DNA from 3 places in the Seohaeicola nanhaiensis genome. Region 1 is predicted to be linked to each of the others. Evidence: riboswitches for the same ligand, from Rfam matches in the RefSeq annotation. Region 1 holds a riboswitch; each other region holds the start of a gene.
What was found. A riboswitch is a leader RNA that binds a small molecule or an ion and turns the genes downstream of it on or off. The one in region 1 is predicted to bind cobalamin.
Positions count from the first base shown of each region.

Region 2: it holds a riboswitch for cobalamin, as region 1 does, so the genes downstream of both, ACFO5X_RS03250 (ABC transporter substrate-binding protein) here and ACFO5X_RS14865 (DUF1636 family protein) in region 1, are expected to answer to the same signal.
Region 3: it holds a riboswitch for cobalamin, as region 1 does, so the genes downstream of both, nrdH (glutaredoxin-like protein NrdH) here and ACFO5X_RS14865 (DUF1636 family protein) in region 1, are expected to answer to the same signal.

Region 1 covers NZ_JBHSGI010000024.1:83,574-89,887, reverse strand. The annotation lists gene cobN (cobaltochelatase subunit CobN) at 1-690, opposite strand, end outside; gene cobW (cobalamin biosynthesis protein CobW) at 759-1,796, opposite strand; gene ACFO5X_RS14865 (DUF1636 family protein) at 1,793-2,176, opposite strand; cobalamin riboswitch at 2,263-2,447, opposite strand; gene ACFO5X_RS14860 (AAA family ATPase) at 2,499-3,098, opposite strand; gene ACFO5X_RS14855 (LysR family transcriptional regulator) at 3,095-4,066, opposite strand; gene ACFO5X_RS14850 (phytanoyl-CoA dioxygenase family protein) at 4,154-5,035, shown strand; gene ACFO5X_RS14845 (LysR family transcriptional regulator) at 5,201-6,109, shown strand; gene ACFO5X_RS14840 (hypothetical protein) at 6,204-6,314, shown strand, end outside.
Region 2 covers NZ_JBHSGI010000002.1:635,048-641,361, reverse strand. The annotation lists gene ACFO5X_RS03255 (IS6 family transposase) at 786-1,427, shown strand; cobalamin riboswitch at 2,000-2,208, shown strand; gene ACFO5X_RS03250 (ABC transporter substrate-binding protein) at 2,261-3,301, shown strand; gene ACFO5X_RS03245 (FecCD family ABC transporter permease) at 3,337-4,353, shown strand; gene ACFO5X_RS03240 (ABC transporter ATP-binding protein) at 4,350-5,111, shown strand; partial or broken gene ACFO5X_RS03235 (ISKra4 family transposase) at 5,149-6,314, opposite strand, start outside.
Region 3 covers NZ_JBHSGI010000002.1:1,060,757-1,067,070, forward strand. The annotation lists gene nrdE (class 1b ribonucleoside-diphosphate reductase subunit alpha) at 1-2,014, opposite strand, end outside; gene nrdI (class Ib ribonucleoside-diphosphate reductase assembly flavoprotein NrdI) at 2,083-2,499, opposite strand; gene nrdH (glutaredoxin-like protein NrdH) at 2,505-2,726, opposite strand; cobalamin riboswitch at 2,829-3,019, opposite strand; gene ACFO5X_RS05355 (class I SAM-dependent methyltransferase) at 3,129-3,698, opposite strand; gene ACFO5X_RS05360 (chaperone modulator CbpM) at 3,916-4,245, opposite strand; gene ACFO5X_RS05365 (DnaJ C-terminal domain-containing protein) at 4,242-5,183, opposite strand; gene atpD (F0F1 ATP synthase subunit beta) at 5,473-6,314, shown strand, end outside.

The sequences.
Region 1 (6,314 bases):
GCCCTGCGCCACCAGCGCGTCGTGCATGATTGCGATGGGCGCAGTGTCGGCAGCCGCCAGATAGGCGCGGTAGAAGGTGATCAGCGCGCGGGGGCGGTCGCTGGCGGCAGGCCAGGCCACGGCGGGACAAACCACGCCGGCGTCGGGCGACCAGGCGCCGACCTGCGGGAGCGCCTTCGCCCCACGCACCGGACCAGCATAAAGCCCGGCCGCCAGGGCCAGCTGCGCCAGCGCCGCTTGCGCCGACACCGCTCCGCCCATGTCGCAGAGCGCCGCCAGACGCCGCAGGGTCGAGACAGGCACGGTCGAGACCGCATCCAGCCGATCGTCCACCCGTCCATCCCCCGGCAGCACGGCGAGAGCGATGCCCCGTGCCCGGGCCAGCGTTTCGACCTGTTGCAGGCCGTAGGCCCAATAGGGCACGCCGCCGATCAGCCGGATCAGGATGCCTTTGGCGCCGGACAGCGTGCGCTCAACATAGGTGTCGACCGAGAGGGGATGCTTCAGCGCCGCAAGATTGGCGAGCCTCAGGCCGGGCAGACGGCCCGCCGCGCGATGCCAGCCTGCGGCAAAGGCCCCGAGATCGCTGTCCGAGAAGGAGAGGACAATCAGATCCGCCGGGCTCTGCCCCAGGTCGGTCGGCGAGTCGGTTTCTTCCAGGCCGTGGCTTTCACGGAAGATGACATGCATCGGCTCAGCCCTCGGCGCGGGCCCGAACGCCCGAGCTGTCAATGAGATGCGGGCCGATGTTCATGCGCCTACCCCACCAGTGCCTCGCGGATCGCCACCGCGTCGATGTCGTCATGCTCGGCAATTACGACGAGCCGGCCACGCCGCTCCTCGCCGGGCTGCCAAGGCCGATCGAACTGGTGGCGAACGCGTGCCCCGACCGCCTGCACGAGAAGCCGCATCGGTTTTCCACTGACCGCCGCATAACCCTTGACGCGCAGGATGTTACGGGTCGTTGCCAAGGTGGATATCCTTGTGGACAGATCCTGTGGATCGGCCACTTCCGGAATCTCGACAACAATCGAGTCGAAATCCTCGTGATCGTGATCGTCGGCACCGTCATGATGGCTGGGGCGGGCCTCGAGGTCGTCTTCGGCGGCGGCTCCAAGGCCCAGGATGACTCGCGGGTCGATGGCCCCCTCGGAGACTTCGACCACCGGCAGGGGGCGCGGCGCCTCGGCCGCGATGACCGCACGGGCCGCCGCCACGCCTTCGGGGCCGGCAAGATCGGGTTTCGTCAGCAGGACGATATCCGCGCAGGAGATCTGATCCTCGAAGACCTCGCTCAGCGGAGTCTCGTGATCCAGACTGTCATCCGCCGCCCGCTGCGCATCAACCGCAGCCACGTTCGGCGCGAACCGTCCGGCGGCAACAGCCTCCGCATCGGCCAGGGCGATGACCCCGTCCACGGTGATGCGCGAGCGGATGTCGGGCCAGTCGAAGGCCTTGAGCAGGGGTTTTGGCAGGGCCAGCCCGCTCGTCTCGATCAGGATGTGATCCGGGCGCGGATCGAGCGCCATCAGCGCTTCGATCGTCGGAATGAAATCGTCTGCCACGGTGCAGCAGATGCAGCCATTGGCCAGTTCGACGATATTTTCGGCCGGGCAGTCGGGGATGGCACAGGACTTCAGGATCTCTCCGTCCACGCCCACGTCGCCGAATTCGTTCACCACAACGGCCAGGCGCTTGCCGCCGGGATTTTGCATCAGATGGCGGATCAGCGTCGTCTTGCCGGAACCGAGAAAGCCGGTGATCACGGTAACGGGCAGCTTGGTGAGGTCTTTCATGCGGGTGTCTCCAGCGGGGGAATTCGGGCGATGCAGTTCTTGCGGAAATGTTCGGGGCGTTCGCGCCAGGGCACCAGGCCGTCGGCGGTAGCGTGATAGCGGCTGGCGCCCTCATGCACCGTTTCCGCCTTGCCCGGATCGAGCCGGCCATAGACGTAGGTCCAGCGCGCCGGACCGCCGCGCAGGACGACCGAACAGCCGGAGTCGCAGTTGGAAAGGCACTCGACTGCCTTCAGGATTACCCCCTCGGGCCAATTCATCGCCTGAAGTTCGGCGAACAGCTGCGCACCGGGACGCCGTTCGCCGTCCACTACGGGCAGGCCCATGCGGCAGGTGGTGCAGACCAGCAGTTCGGTTTCGGCAGTGTCGCTCACGCGCATAATCCCTTCAGTCAGGCGGGAGAATGGCCGAATCCGGTCAGGGACCCGTCCCCGGAACACCCCGCCCGGTTCACGTCGTCGTCGCTGCTGGCAGGTCTCCCGGCTTGCGGATGTCAGGTTTCCCTGGCGGCCCCCCTGCCTTCCCGGACCCGTCGGGACCAGTGGCTGCGGGCGACCTCTCCGGTCACGGTCGCGGGGGCGGCTGCGCTTTGGGGCCCCTGCCCCTGTCGCATTCCCTTTTCACCCGGAGACAGCGTCACCGGGCACCAGCGTCCGGCATCTGCGCAGCCCTGCCCCGCCTTGTCAAGCTTGCCGCGGCCCGTCACAGGGTGAGGATGCCCGGCATCCGGCTGCGCCGCACGAAGGCGACATTCGCCATGTCATTCGCGTCGGTCCGACGCTGCGCTGCATCCGCGTCCAGCCCCTGCGCACGCCACCGCGCAAGCAACCGGGCGCGCAAGACCGCGTCCGGCGAATCGACAAAGACGACCAGAGACCACAAGGACGCGAGGGCCGCCCAGGGCGGTTCTGCGCAGGCCAGATAGTTGCCTTCGACCACAACGATCCGGTGCCCGGCGGTCACCGCGATCCGACCGGCGATGGAACAGTCGAGGGTGCGGTCGAAGTCTGGCAGACTCATCTCGGCTTCGTGCACCAGCCGGTGCATGGCGTGGACAAGCCCGCCGGTGTCGAAGGTTTGTGGAGCCCCCTTGCGATGCAGCAGCCCGCGCGCGGCAAGCACGTGGTTGTCGAGGTGAAAGCCGTCCATCGGCACACAGACGGCGCCGGGGCCAAGCCGGTCGACCAGGGCGGCGGCCAGGATCGACTTGCCCGCGGCCGGCGGCCCGGCAAGCGCGATCAGGATGCGCGCCTGCGCCTTCGGCAAGGCCCGCACCAGAGTTTCGAGGCGATCGAGGCTCATGCGCTGCTGCCGGTGCAGAATGTGCGGCTTTGGCCTGCCCATTCGGCAAGCAGGCCCATGCAGCTGTGCGCCGCACTGCCCTCCTCGCCCGCCCGCACCACGGCGCGCCAGGTTATGGCAAGGCCCGGTCCGGCGCTGCCCAGAGGCCGCAAGGGCCGCAGCACCAGACCGCCCCGCCCGGCCCGTTTGCGCGCAGGCCAGCCTGCGAGGATCGACACGCCGCGCCCAGCGGCGACGAGTTCGAACACCGCCTCGGTGTGGCCGACCCGGATCACCCGCCCGGGAAATGTCTGGGCCGGTTGCATGAAGCGGGCATTCTCCATGTCCGGTGCGCGCTCGAAACTGTAGGAAAGAAAAGTCTCGCCGGTCAGATCCGATGGAACGATCTCTGCCTTGCTTTCCCAAGAGTGACCGGGGGCGGCCAGCGCGATCAGGTCGTCCGTCCCGACTGGCAGCATGTCGAGCCCCGGCGCCAGCGGACGGGTGGGTGTCAGCAACAGGTCAATGGCGCCGTCGAGCAGGTCGCCGATCCGGCTGCCGCCATTGCCGGCGTGCAGAGCGATCTGCACCGCGGGCATCCGCGCGGACAGCCAGTCGGTGAACGCGGGCAGCCAGTGGACATCGGAATATCCCGCCTGCCCCAGGATCACCCTGTGGCGGATGCCGCCGGCCCCGACCTCGGTCACCTCGGCCTCGACCGCCGCGAGGTCTCGCAGCAGCCGCTGGGCGGTGACGCGGAGCCGCTCGCCAGCCAGTGTCAGCACCACGCCGCGACCGCGCTTTTCTGCCAGCGCAACGCCCAGCCTCCGCTCGGCCTCGCGCAGCCGGTGGGACAGCGCAGACTGGGTGACGCCCAATGCCTCGGCCGCCTGCGTCAGAACCCCGGTGCGCCCCAGGGCGTCGATCATTGCCAGGTGGCGCAGATCCAGCTGGGGCAACCGACCGGTCCAGTCATGAGAGTTGCTCATCGGTTTCCCGCAGATTTCGAATTTGTCTCATGAAACCTGCTGCGGCAGTCTGGTGCAAGTCAAGTCGCTCACGAAAGGTCTGACACGATGGGACTTAACCTTGCGGCGGAAAGCCGAGATTACGTCGAACAGTATTGGGAAGAGGGCTATGCGGTGGTCCGCGGCCTGTTTTCCAAGGACCGCATGAAGGCGGTTCAGGCCGAGACCCGGCGCATCTACGAGGAAGGGTTGAAGCATCACGCCACCTATCGCGACAAGAACGTGCTTTTCGAGATCCTGCCCGAGCGATTTGCCGGTCAGCGCTATGTGCTTCAGGCACATTGGATGTCGTGGATCTCGCCCCTCTTCGAGGAACTGCGCCGTGATCCGGCCTATTTCGCCATGCTCGAACCCCTGCTCGGACGCGACATCCGGCAGGTATCGAACCAGATCCACTGGAAGCCGCCCGGAGCCTCGGTCACCGGCTTCCGATTTCACCAGGATCTGCGGTTCCGCGAGCGGATGGACGCCTATCGGGACGTGATGACCTCCTACATCAACACCGGTCTCGCCATCGATCCCGCGACGAAGGAGAACGGCTGTCTGCGCGTGGTGCCGCGCAGCCACAAGTTGGGATACCTGGGTCTCTCGGATGACGGCGGCGCGCTCATGAAGGGCGACACAGCAATGGACGAGCTGCGAAGGGTCGGGCTGAATCCGGCCAATATCGTCGATCTGGAACTGGAGCCCGGCGACGTCGCCCTCTGGAGCCTGCTCACCGTGCATGGCAGCCAGGCCAATACCTCGGATCACGACCGCGCCTTCCTGATCTCGAGCTATCTGCGTGCGGAAAAGACCGACCGGGGCGAATGGGCTTTCCGCGACGGCGTTCCGACACCAGTTGGCGCGGAACCCGAAATCTGCAAATACGAACAGCTGCGCGAAAAGCCGGGACCGTTCTACGTCGAGGATGACTGGTACGCCCGCTGAACCGGAAATCGCGCTGCGCGCGATGCCTCCGGCGGGGATATTTCTGGCAAGAGGAAGCCGAGGTCCCGCTTTTCCTCTTGCCGGCAGTATCCCGGGGTCCGGGGCAGAGCCCCGGCGGCCGGAAGGCCGTTTCCCTTGGGCCAAGGGTGTCCTAATCTTTCGGTCATGGCCTTCTCGATCCGTCAGCTTCAGTATTTCGTCGCCGTCTGCGAACACGGCACCGTCAGCGGTGCGGCGCAGGCGCTGGCGATTTCGCAATCGGCGGTCACCGAGGCGGTGAAGGGGCTGGAAGACGATCTGGGCCTGCGGCTGTTCGAGCGGCATGCCCGGGGGCTGCACATGACCCACAAGGGGCACCAGTTCCTGCGCCATGCGACGTCGATCCTTGCAGAGGTATCCGGCGCGCGGCGGGCCATGGCGGAGCGTGACGAAGACATCACCGGGCGGCTGCATCTGGGCGTCACCTCGCTGATGGCGGGCTATGTGATGAGCGATCTGCTGGCGCGCTACCGGCGGGCCAATCCGCAGGTCGAGGTCTCGGCAATCGAGGACAACGGGGAATATCTCGAACACCTGCTGATCGGCGGCGAGCTGGATGTGGCGGTGATGGTGCTGTCGAACCTGCACGACCGTCTGGCGCTGCAGGTGGAGATCCTGGATGTCTCGCCCTATCGGCTGTGGCTGCCGATGGGCCACCGCCTGGGGGCGCAGGACAGTATCCGGGTGGACGATCTGGCCGACGAGGCGCTGATCATGCTGGATATCGACGAGATGGGGGGCGCGGCGACGACGCTGCTGGCGGCGCTGGGGCGCAAGCCTCGGGTCGCTTTCCGGACCCGGTCGGTGGAGGCGGTGCGCAGCCTTGTGGCGACGGGGGCCGGTGTGACGCTGCTGCCGGATCTGGTCTATCGGCCCTGGTCGCTGGAGGGGGACCGGATCGAGCAGCGCGATGTCTCGGGGGCCCTGCCGGTGGTTCAGGTGGGAATGGCCTGGCGGAAGGGGTCGCCTCTGTCGGCGGCCGCGCGGGATTTCATCGCCATCGCACAGGGGCATTCCGCCCAGCGCGGACGATAGCATTTGGGGCGTCCCAGCTAGGACGGGGGGTCATATTATTGATTTCAATCGATTTTTTAGGAGTGACCTTTTTGGGGCGCCCGGGAAAGGCCTCTTGCAGACCGCTGACCGGGCGGATTCCTGCGCGGACTTCGGTCTGGTTTCCCGGTCAGAAAAGCAGAATCCGGCGACGACGCCGGGCGCAAAATCCCTTGCCGGACGTCGG
Region 2 (6,314 bases), on a different contig from region 1:
TTGGGGAAGGTAGCTCGAAGGAATGCAAAAGTTCACCACCAAAATCCACGTGGGGTATTTTTTGTGGTATGAGTTTCAAAATATTGAAATTTGTGTATTTTTTACAATGCATTAAGAGCCTATCAAGGCGGACTTCCTCTCCGCCACGCACCTTCGGGTCTTCCTTACATTCTGATGTTGCTCCGATTTCTGCCGGCAATTCCAGCGGTTTGCGACGCAGGTCAGTCAGCAGAGACGCCTTTCAGAGCAGATGAACGGCGCATTTCCGGGGCCAGTCTCTGCGGTCCAAATTCGGAGAGCGGGTTTTCTGTGCCGATCAGATTATCAGGGAATTTACAGGGAAAAACGAATCCTGAGCAGGGTTCTTGCCGGAGGCACAACCGTGCGAACGGCAGCGTCGGAGGTGAGAGCAAGACCCTGCAAAAGTGTTAAGGGCCGTTCCTTGGGGGAGAACCGGCCCGATGGTTTTGTCAGTTGAGATGGCGCTCAGTCTGCCAGCACCCGCAGAGCTTCTCCTGCTCTTCCCAGTCAAGCGGGAGGGAGCGGGAGAGCAGGCGCTTCAGGGTCAGGTCCGGCGGCAGGGTGCCGGCAAGGATGGCACCCTGCAGGCGCGGGGAGAGGAAGGCGAGCTGGGAGCGGGTGCGGATGTAGGATTCGGGGCGCTGTCAAGGGAACCTGACTTGAGGCGGAGGGATGGGCTGGGTAGCCTTTGGCCATGACCCAGCGCTCACCGTTCCGCTCCTTCAGCGTCGCCGCCGTCGCCGGAGATCATCCGGCTGGCGGTCATGATGTACATCCACTTTCCGCTATCGCTACGGAACGTCGAGGATCTGTTGCACGAGCGCGGCGTCGAGGTCAGCCACGAGACGGTGCGGTTTTGGTGGCACCGCTTCGGCCCGCTGTTTGCTTCGGAGATCCGGAAACGGCGCTTTGAGGGGATGCGGTCGAGCCGCTGGCGCTGGCACTTGGACGAAGTCTTCGTGAAAATCAACGGCGAACGGCACTACCTTTGGCGGGCGGTCGATCACGAGGGCGAGGTGCTCGAGAGCTTCGTGACGAAGACCCGGGACAAGAAAGCAGCGCTGAAATTCTTGAAGAAATCGCTGAAGCGGCATGGCCGCGCCGAAGAAATCGTGACCGACCGACTGCGGTCCTATGGTGCCGCCCTCGACGATCTCGGTATCCGGGACCGACAGGAGACAGGACGCTGGGCCAACAATCGTGCGGAGAACTCGCATCAACCGTTCCGAAGGCGCGAACGGGCGATGCGCCGCTTCCGCCGCATGCGAACGTTACAGTTGTTCGCCGCCGTCCACGCGTCGGTTCACAATCTCTTCAACCAGGAACGCAACCTCTCTTCCCGCACCATCTTCAAGCAGAACCGTGCCGCCGCTCTCGACGAGTGGCGCGGTCTCTGCGCGGAATAGGGACGCCTTCCTCCTGCGATGCGGAGACTGGTTCGCATTTGTCTGCCAGCACCCGCATGCATATTGTGGTCAAAGAAATGGTTGACTATCATCGGAGCCGCCTTCGTGTTGGCACCAAATTCAACTGCCACGAAGGGAGCAGAATTGTCGCAAGGGGCACGGTAACTAAGCTACGCGCTGTTTCACCCTAGCGGCAGCAAAGTCCGCCAAGCAGACCTTCTGCCGCCGAACCATGCCGCACAGTTTCATGTACGACGGCTTTGGGGAAGCTGTGTCGCAGCAACAACGACCTAGCGAAGATCGGCTTAGGGACGAGAACGTCTGAGCAGCCTTACTGGGTCGAGGTTCTGCCTGCGGCCCTCCAGTGTCCGTTGCGATACGTCATCGGTCGCAGGTGTCGCGAGAACAGGGCGTTTCATTGACGGGCCTGTTCCGAATGGGGGGAAGGGGTCGGTGCGAATGGCGGTTTCTTGCTCTAATCCCGTCAACTTTCGATCTCGTGCTGTCTCTCGGGTAGCGCGGGTTCAGTGTAAATTCGGCACTCGAGCGTTGACACACAGGTGACACGATCGGTAATTCCACCTCTGAACGGTTTCCATTCGGAATGAATAGGGAATCCGGTGATGCGGCCAAGGCCGCAAAATCCGGAGCTGCCCTCGCAACTGTAAGCGACCGTTTCATCTCGTGCGGCATCTGCCGCGGCCACTGCGCACGAGGCGTGGGAAGGTGGGGTGAAACCATGGTCGTGAGCCAGGAGACCTGCCGTTCCGGAACTGCATGCGCAGTTCTGACCTCAAAGCACAACCGGGCGAGGTGTCCGGGAAGGACGTGGCATGACCAATACACTCACCGTCGCGCGCGGCGCGGCGATCCTGCTTGCATTCATCACATCGGTGCCCCTGGCCCATGCGGAATCGGCCCCGGCGTTTGACGTCGAGATCGAGAATTGCGGCCGCACGGTGCATTTCTCGGAACCCCCGGAAAGGGCAGTTACCGTGGGGCAGGGCTTTACCGAGATCATGCTTCGGCTTGGCCTGAAGGATCGTATCGTCGGGACGTCGCTCTGGTTGGGACCGCTGCCGGAGGATCTCGAAGCGGAGGCGGCGAATCTGTCCCGGCTGTCCGACAATTCACCGGCCTTCGAGGCGGTCCTGAAGGTCCGGCCCCAGCTTGTCCTGACCGAGTGGAGCGACGATATCAACGATGACGGCGGCCGCGTCGGCAGCGTCGCCCAGTTCCGGGATTTCGGGATCGAGGTTTACACCGCCGCGTTGGAATGCGCCAAGGTCACGCCGACATCCGGCGACGGCGACGGCGCACGCGATCGGCCGTGGAGCGTGGACCTGCTGGAGCAGGATATCGCCGATCTCGCGCGGATCTTCGATGTCAGGGAGGCGGGAGAGGCGCTGATCGCCGTCAACCGCGGCCGGATCGAGGCCGCGGCGGCGGATGCGGCGACCCTTCAGGCGAAGGATGTCTCGGTTCTGTACTGGTTCTCGTCCCCCGCCGATGTCGAGGGCGAAGCCTATGTCGCCGGTCAACTGGGAGCGCCCGGTTGGATTTCCAATGTCGTTGGGGTGCGCAACGTCATTGTCAGCAACGACGAATGGCCCCTCGTGGGCTGGGAGACGATTGCCGCGCTCGATCCGACGGTGATCGTCCTGGCGACGATGGACCGGCGCAGGCAACCTGCCGACGACGTGGAGGTGCGGCGCCACTTTCTGATGACCGATCCCGTGGCCAGCCAGCTTACCGCGGTTCGAGAGGGGCATCTGATCGAGATGGATGCGCAATCGATGAACCCGACATTGCGCTCTGTCGACGGGGTCGAGACACTGGCCGAGGGGCTGCGTGCCCGCGGCCTGACAGAGTAACTCCCTTGCGCGGTGTCGTTAAGACCACCCCGGCGTTGCGGCGCCGGGGTCTGGGTCTGTTCCTGAGTGGCGGCGCCGTGGCGCTGCTGCTGTCGGCATGGGCGGCAATGACCATCGGCGATATCGAGACCACGGCAGGCGATGTGGCCAAGGTCCTGGCCAACCGGCTTTTTGGAGCGACATATAATGTCGATCCGGTCAGCGAGGGCGTTGTCTGGCATTATCGGCTTAGCCGCACGGTGGTGGCCGCTTGTGCGGGCGGCGCGCTGGCGCTGTGTGGCGTGGTCCTGCAAGCGCTGTTGCGCAACCCATTGGCCGAACCCTATCTGCTGGGCATCTCCGCAGGTGCCTCGACGGGGGCGGTACTGGTCATCGTGCTGGGCTTCGGGGTTGGCGGGCTGGGGCTGTCGGGCGGTGCCTTCTTCGGCGCGGCTGCTGCTTTTGCCTTCGTCATGATCCTGGCGCGAGGGGCAGGCGGTGGTGTTGACAAGGTCATCCTGTCGGGGATTGCCGGATCGCAGCTGTTCAACGCGGCGACCTCTTTCATCGTCACCACCTCCGCCAGTGCGGAGCAGACCCGCGGCGTCATGTTCTGGCTTCTCGGCAGTCTGGGCGGCGTGCGGTGGCCCGATGCCCTGCTCGCGGTGCCTGTACTGGTGCTGGGGGTGGCAATCTGCCTGTCCAAGGCCCGGGCGCTGGATGCGTTTGCCTTCGGCGAGGATGCGGCAGCTTCGCTTGGCGTCGAGGTCATGAAGCTGCGCATCGGCCTGTTTGCCGTGACGGCCTTGCTGACCGCGGCCGTGGTCAGCGTGGTCGGTGCGGTGGGCTTTGTCGGTCTCGTTGTGCCTCATGCGGTGCGCTTCGTCGTCGGCGCGGACCACGAGAGGTTGATCCCTGCGTCGGTTCTGTCCGGCGCCGTGTTCCTGGTTCTGGCGGACATCCTGTCGCGCGTGATCGTACCCGGACAGGTCCTGCCCATCGGCGTCGTGACCGCGCTGATCGGTGCGCCAGCCTTTGCGACGATCCTCTGGCAGTCGAGGCGGCGGTCATGACACTGGAGGGCAGGGACGTCACGTGGAAGGTGGATGGGTTGATTGTGGTCAACGGCGTCACCCTTTCCGCGCCGAAACACGGCATTCTGGGTCTGGTGGGGCCGAATGGCTGCGGCAAGTCGAGCCTGCTGCGGCTTCTGGCCGGGCTGCGCGAATGCCAAGGCGGGGCGGTGCTGCTGGACGGGGAGGTCATGGCCAGGGCGCCCCGGAAGCAGGTCGCGCGCCGTATCGCCTTTGTCGCCCAGCACGCCGAGACGCAAACCGCGCTCACGTCACGGGATGTGGTCAAGCTTGGCCGGACACCTCACCGTGGTGCCTGGGACGGGTGGAGCGACGCGGATGAGCTGGCCGTGATAGGTGCGCTGCGGCAGGTGAGCATGGAGCACAAGGCCGAGCAGGCATGGTCCACCCTGTCGGGCGGCGAACGCCAGCGCATCCAGATCGCGCGCGCACTGGCGCAAGAGCCGGAAATCATGCTGCTTGACGAGCCGACGAACCATCTCGACATACGCCATCAGCGCGACCTTCTGCGCCTGTTGCGCAAGCTCGAATGCGGAACGATCATCGCGCTGCACGATCTCGACCACGCGGCGGCCTATTGCGACAGGATTGCCGTCATGGAGAAGGGAAAGGTCATTGCGCAGGGACCGCCGGACGAAATCATCACGACGGAAATGATCGCAAGCGTGTTCGGCGTCGATGCCATCGTGCATCTGCGCAAGGACTCCGGCCGTCCACGGGTAGAGTTTTGCCTTTGACGCATGTGCAGGGATGGGAGTGGGCAAAACTTGGGGGTCATGCGGCTGCTCTCTGGTAAACGCCGGATAGTCGACCATCGAGAACGGCGGCGCGGACAACGGCCACGCGGTGGGCTCCCTTGGGCGGCCACCTCATGCGGCGGCGCTTTCCCATGCGCGTGTTGCCGATGTCGTCTACACAGCCCTCGGCCCGAGATGAAGAAATCGGAAGACCCGCGCGGTACCGCCGACCATAGTCGGTCAGGCTGTCCATGTTGTTCGCAAGGTGGGAATACAGATCCCGACACTGGGCTTGTACGCTTTGGGCTGCTTCAGCCGCCTTGCGCTCATCTGTATTCAGCCGCTCACAATCGACCATCAACCATCGCAGACTGGTCGTGGCCGTCATAACTTTCCCATGCCACAGGTACCATCGCAGCGTTTCGGCCGGACGCCTGAACAGTACCGGAATGCCGGAGAAGCCCCCGATCTGCAGCAGGCCCTTTACCGCGTTCTCGACGCGCTGAATACGCATCGAGATATGCCACCAGTCGAGGATGTGGCGGACCTTTCCACCGACGGCGTCGCACACGAGGTTTGGCAGGGCGGGCTCTCCGTCCGAAATCATCGTGACCACCTTTCTATGATCCCAACCGACAGCTCTCAAGTTCTGGCGAAGCTGGCAGGCTGGCGACAGCACCGCCTGCTGAACAAGGCCGAAACGGCGGCACTTGTTGTGGCTTTCGATCTTGCCGACCTCAACATCGAGGTGTCGTTTCTGATATTCCGGTCTGCATCGGATATGTGCGCCGTCCACGAAGACCGTCACCCCGGGCGCATCTTCGGTGGCCTCCGCGAGCACCGGCTCAGTCAGTTCGCTCTCGCAGATGTCCCGGGCGACTTTGCCAAGACGGTTCCGCACCGACGTGTTCATCTGCTTTGCACAAGGCAGAAAGATTTCCAGGATGCGCGCCGCTTCCCGGAAGGTATGTCGTGCCCCGAATTCAGCCTGAAGGCGTTGCAGTTCCGGGGTCGAGCGATCCGGGAAAAGTGAGCGAGAGGCGAAAGCGTCCCGCCCAGGACGCCGTCCGACCGAGTATTGCAGCCGCAGCGGCGAATGCGCGGGGCTTTGACCCGGAACCTGCCGAATAGCGTTTCGAGCACCCTCGACCGATAATCATGGATGGCCCGGACCTGATCGCAGTCAGCGCAGATCCTGCCGGC
Region 3 (6,314 bases), on a different contig from region 1:
AGTAGATCGTCTTGATCCCCTTCTTCCAGGCATGGATCTGCGCCCGGTTGATGTCGCGCGTGGTGGCCGTGTCCTTGAAGAACAGCGTCAGCGACAGGCCCTGATCGACGTGCTGGGTCGCCGCGGCATAGGTGTCGATGATCGCCTCGGCACCGATCTCGTAGGCGTCCCTGTAGTATTCCAGGTTGTCGTTGGTCATGAAGGCGGCCGGGTAATAGACGCGGCCGATCTTGCCTTCCTTGCGGATCTCGATCTTGGAGGTGATCGGGTGGATCGAGGAGGTAGAATTGTTGATATAGCTGATCGAGCCGGTTGGCGGCACCGCCTGAAGGTTGCGGTTGTAGAGGCCGTCCTTCATCACCGCCTCTTTCAGCGCGCCCCAGTCGGCGCGGCTGGGCACGGCGATGCCGAATTTCTCAAACACCGCCTTCACCGCTTCCGTTTCGGGCAGCCAGTCCCGTTCGACGTATTTGTCGAAGAACGACCCGTCGGCATAGGTCGAGTCGCGGAAGCCGCGGAAGGTCTCGCCCCGCTCGCGCGCCAATGCGTTGGAGGCGCGCAGGCAGTGGTAGAGCACGGTGGCGAAATAGATGTTGGTGAAGTCGATCCCCTCGGCCGAGCCATAGTGGATGCGTTCGCGGGCGAGGAAGCCGTGCAGGTTCATCTGGCCAAGGCCGATGGCGTGGCTTTCGTCGTTGCCGCGCCGCACCGAGGGCACCGAGTCGATGGCCGACATTTCGCTGACCGCGCTGAGGGCGCGCACCGCCGTCTCGACAGTGGCGCCCAGATCGCCGCCGTCCATCGCCTTAGCGATGTTGAGCGATCCGAGGTTGCAGGAGATATCAGTGCCGAGGTGCTTGTAGCTGAGATCGTCGTTGAACTGCGACGCTTCGTTGACCTGCAGGATCTCGGAACAGAGGTTCGACATGGCGATGCGTCCGGCGATCGGGTTCGCCCGGTTCACGGTGTCTTCGAACATGATGTAGGGATAGCCCGATTCGAACTGGATCTCGGCGATGGTCTGGAAGAACTGCCGTGCGTTGATCTTCTTCTTTCGGATCTTCGGATTGCCGACCATCTCGCGGTATTTCTCGGTGACCGAGATTTCCGAGAAGGGCTTGCCATAGACTTTTTCGACATCATGGGGCGAGAAGAGGTACATGTCCTCGTTCTTCTTGGCGAGTTCGAAGGTGATGTCGGGCACCACGACGCCAAGGCTCAGCGTCTTGATACGGATCTTCTCGTCGGCGTTCTCGCGCTTGGTGTCGAGAAAGCGCAGGATGTCGGGGTGATGGGCGTTGAGATAGACCGCGCCCGCGCCCTGCCGCGCGCCGAGCTGGTTGGCGTAGGAGAAGCTGTCTTCCAGCAGTTTCATCACCGGGATCACGCCCGACGACTGGTTCTCGATGCCCTTGATGGCCGCGCCATGCTCTCGGATGTTGGTCAGCATCAGCGCCACGCCGCCGCCGCGCTTGGACAGCTGGAGCGACGAATTGATCGCCCGGCCGATGCTTTCCATGTTGTCCTCGACCCGCAGCAGGAAACACGAGATCAGCTCGCCCCGCTGGGCTTTGCCGGCGTTGAGGAAGGTGGGCGTCGCGGGCTGGAAGCGGCCGGCGAGGATTTCCTGCATCAGCGCCATCGCCTGCGTTTCGTCCCCGCGGGCGAGCGTCAGGGCGACCATGACGACACGGTCCTCAAAGCGTTCGAGATACCGTTTCCCATCGCGGGTTTTCAGCGTGTAGCTGGTGTAGTATTTGAACGCGCCCAGGAAGGTCGGAAAGCGGAACTTGACCCGGTAGGCCGCGTCCCAGATGCGGGCGATGAAGGCAGCGTCGTACTGTTCGATGACCGCAGCTTCGTAATAGCCTTCCTCGACCAGATAGCGCAGCTTCTCCTCCAGCGAGTGGAAGAAGACGGTGTTCTGGTTGACGTGCTGCAGGAAATACTGCCGCGCCGCCATGCGGTCGGCGTCAAAGCGGATCCGTCCCTTGTCGTCGTAGAGGTTCAGCATCGCGTTCAGCGCGTGATAGTCGAGGCCCTGCCATTCGGCGGGGACCGCCTTGGCGGGGGCGGCGTCGCTCAGATCGCGGTCGAGAATTGCGTTTTCCAAAACCTGTCCAGTCCTTCTGTGACGCGGGCGATGTCGGTGGCCGTTCCGGCCAGTTCGAACCGGTAGAGCACCGGCACCCCGCATTTGCGCGAGATCACATCCCCGGCGGACGCGAACAGCGCCCCGAAATTGCGGTTGCCCCCGGCGATGACGCCGCGGAGGTGGCGGCGGGTGTCCGGATCGTTGAGAAACCGGATCACCTGCCTGTGCACGGCGCCCCGTCCCTGGCCGTCGGCGTAGGTCGGCGTGATCAGGACGAAAGGGGCGCGGGGGGCGGGCATCGCCAGTTCGGGCGCGATGGGGATGCGGTCGGCCGCCAGCCCCAGGGCGCACACGAAGCGTTCGGTATTGCCCGAGCGCGACGAGAAATAGACCAGCCCCCCCATGTCCGTCAGGACAGGGCGGCGATCTTGTCGGGACGGAAGCCGGCCCAGTGATCGTCGCCGGCCATGACCACCGGCGCCTGGCGATAGCCCAGCTCGGTCACCCGCGCCATTGCGGCGGCATCCTCGGTCAGATCGACCAGGTCGAAGGCGATTCCCTTCGCCGAAAGCGCGCGGGTGGTGGCGGTGCACTGCACGCAGGCGGGCTTGGAATAGACGGTGATGCTCATCAGGTGTCCCTTTTTCTCTGCCTAGGTTCCGGCGCCGGGCACAGGGACGCGGGCAGCGGTGGCTCGCCACAACTGCTCAACGCCTCCGGGCCCACCGACCGGCTCGTTCTCGTTGTCCTGGCAGGTCTCCTGACTCGCGGTTCGGTCGCTTCGGCCCTCCTTCCCGGCGAGAGTCGCCAGTGGATCAACGGGCCTTGGCTGGTCGCTTACAGTTGCGGGGGCAGTGCCGGCTTTGCACCGGCTTCCCTTTTCACCCAAAGTCCGTAATGGGCACCAAGACAACAGGATGTAGATATCAACGCCGCTGCACTGTCAACATGTTGTGTGAGGGCGATCTGGAAATTCTCACGACCGTGCCTGCGGCGCAGGCATCCGGACTGTCCTTTTCGGCCTTGCCGGCGCCTAGTGCAAGGGCATCCGTGAAATTCGATAGACCGTCGCCGGCGGAATATTTTCGAGCGTCACGCCCACGCGATGCGCCTCAAGCCCCAGCCGTTGCAGCATCGGGGCGGGCACCGGACAGCGCCAGCCATAGGTGAACTGGAAGAACTGACCACCGGGGGCAAGCAGGCGGAACGTGCCCGACAGGATTCGCAGCACCGTGGCGGGCGGCATTGCCAGCAGCGGCAGTCCGCTGACCGCCGCGCCGTGCAGGCGGCGGTTGCCGGGCGCGAGCCGCTCCAGCCGCGCGGCATCCTCGGAGAGAATCGTGGCCTCGGGATAGCGCTTGCGCAGCATCGGCAGGAATTCTTCGCCAAGCTCGATCAATGTAAGATCGGCGGGGGCGACACCGCGGTTCACCAGCGCGCGGGTGAAGACGCCGGTGCCGGGCCCGAGCTCGATCACCGGGCCCATCCGGGGATCGACCTGCGAGGTGATCATCTCGGCCAGACGCGGGCTGGAGGGCACCACGGAAGACACCCGCTTGGGATCGTTGAGCCAGGAGCGGAAGAAGGCGAACGCATCGCTCACCGGCCTTTCTCCTGCGCCCGGCTTTTCCCTGCCGGAACCGCAGAACAGCCTGGATTTCGTGTCCCGCCCGGGCGTGCCGGTCTTGGGAGGCGTCCTGCGTTGGGGAAATTGCATCGCCGGGGCCTCTGGCCGTTTCACCTGCGCAGTGAATAGGATGCCGGAGCGCTTGCCGCAAGGGCAACCGCCGCCGAAAGCGGCGGTCTGCCGCAGCCTTGCGTCAGCGCCGCTTCAGGGCCGAGAGAATCTCGGCCTGGCGTTCGGCAGGCAACCGGTTCATAGCCTGGGCTATGGTCGCCAGATCCTGACGGGCGGCGTGCAGCTGGTCGATCAGCGACAGCACGATTTCCAGTGCCGGTTCATCGAGGTCCAGATCGACCGAAAGATCGCACAGCAGCTCAAGCCGGGCAATGTCGATCCGGCGGAAGACATATCCGCCGGCCTCGCGCTCCGGGCGCACGAATCTGCCCTCGATATAGCGCACAAGCTGGCTGCGGGTCAGCCGGGTGACCGTGGTGACAACCTCGTCTTCGGAAAATCGCTCAGTCATGTCCCTGCGCTCTTCATCAGATCGGCCCGTGGATCGAAGGTCTGTTTCTTGCGCCACGAGGTCAGGAAATCGCGCAGGTCCGAGTCCGGAGGACCCTGCACGACAATCTGCAGTTCGACCCGCTGGTCGCCCTTGGTCTTCTGCCTTGGCCGCTCGATGCCGCGGCCCCGCAGGCGCAGGATCTGGCCCGAACTGGCGCCTGGCGGAATCGTCAGGCCGACCGGCCCGTCAATGGTCGGTGTCGTGACCTTGCCGCCCAGAAGCGCCTCGTCGATTGTGATCGGCAGCGTCATCAGGATGTCGTCGCCCTCGCGGCGGAACACCGGATGCGGGCGCACCATCACCGTGATCAGGGCATCGCCCGCCGGCCCGCCGCCAAAGCCCGGCCCGCCCTTTCCGCGCAGGCGCAGGGTCTGGCCGTCTTCGGTGCCGCGCGGGATCTTGACCGCGAGGCTATGGCCGTCCGGCAGGGTGATCCGCGTCTCGGCGCCACGCGCGGCATCGAGGAAGGGCACTTCGAGCGTATACCGCGCATCCGGTCCCGCCGCGGTGAAGCCCTGATCGGTGTAACCTCCGCCCTGGCGCCCGCGGTTGCGCAGGATCTCGGCGAAGATATCGGCCGGGTCGACGTCGGGGCCAAAGCCCTGCCGCTGCTGATAGGCGTTGCGCGGCGCATCGGTGAAGTCGCGGTAATACTGGCGCTGAGGACGCTCGGCGCCAGAGGCGTCGATTTCGCCCGCGTCGAACCGGGCGCGGGTTTCCGGGTCTTTCAGCAGGTCATAGGCCGAGGAGATCGCCTTGAACCGCGACTCGGCCTGCGGGTCGTCCGGGTGCAGGTCGGGGTGGCTGGTGCGGACCAGCTTGCGGTAGGCCTTCTTGATCTCGTCCGCCGTGGCCGCCTTGGTCAGCCCGAGGGCCTCATAGGGATCGGTTGGCATCCCGGCTCCTTCTTCTTCGCCACATCGCAGATGCCGCGCCGTTGGCGCGCCAGGCGTTTGCGTTCCACCTGAATGTCATGTCGCCGGATGCCTCGTCATTGATCCATGTCAGCAATTGGGATGGCAACTCCTGCTATTGTCAACTGGTTGCGACGCGGAGTCGGAATGATGGGCTGTCCCGTGCCCACCCAACTGAAAGAGGATTCCATTGGCTGCATCCATCCGCCAACAGACAGCAGGGGCGAAGGCGCAAGCTGTCAGGGCGCCCGCCGCGTCGGCAGGCGCAGGTGTGGTTCATGCAGTGCGCGGTGCGGTGGTCGATGTCGTCTTTCCCGAGGGCGCGTTGCCGCCGGTGAATACTGCGCTGACGGTCGCCTGGGACCGGCCCGAGCCGCTGATCCTCGAAGTGCACAGCCATCCCGACACGACCACGGCGCGGGCTGTCGCCTTTCAGTCGACTGCCGGGCTGGCCCGCGGAACGGCGGTGCATTCGACCGGCGGCCCGTTGACCGTGCCGGTCGGTACGGCGGTGCTGGGCCGGCTGCTGGATGTGGTCGGCGAGACTCGGGACGACGGCCCGCCGCTGCCCGCCGATACGCCGCGCGCCTCCATCCACGCGCGCCCCCCGCAGATCGCGGCGCAGACGCGCACGACCGATATGTTCGAGACCGGGATCAAGGTGATCGACCTGCTGACCCCGCTGGCACAGGGCGGCAAGGCCGCGATGTTCGGCGGCGCGGGGGTCGGCAAGACCGTGCTGGTGATGGAGCTGATCCGCGCGATGGTCGAAAAATACGAAGGCATCTCGGTCTTCGCCGGGGTGGGCGAACGCTCACGCGAGGGGCACGAGCTGCTGACCGAGATGCGGGCGTCGGGCGTACTGGAGCGAACGGTGCTGGTCTATGGCCAGATGAACGAACCGCCGGGCGCGCGCTGGCGGGCGCCAATGACCGCGCTGACGATTTCAGAGCATTTCCGCGACCAGAAACACCAGAACGTCCTTCTGCTGATGGACAACGTGTTTCGCTTTGTTCAGGCCGGAGCCGAGGTGTCGAGCCTTCTGGGCCGCCTGCCCTCGCGCGTGGGATACCAGCCGACGCTGGCCACCGAGGTGGCGGAACTGCAGGAGCG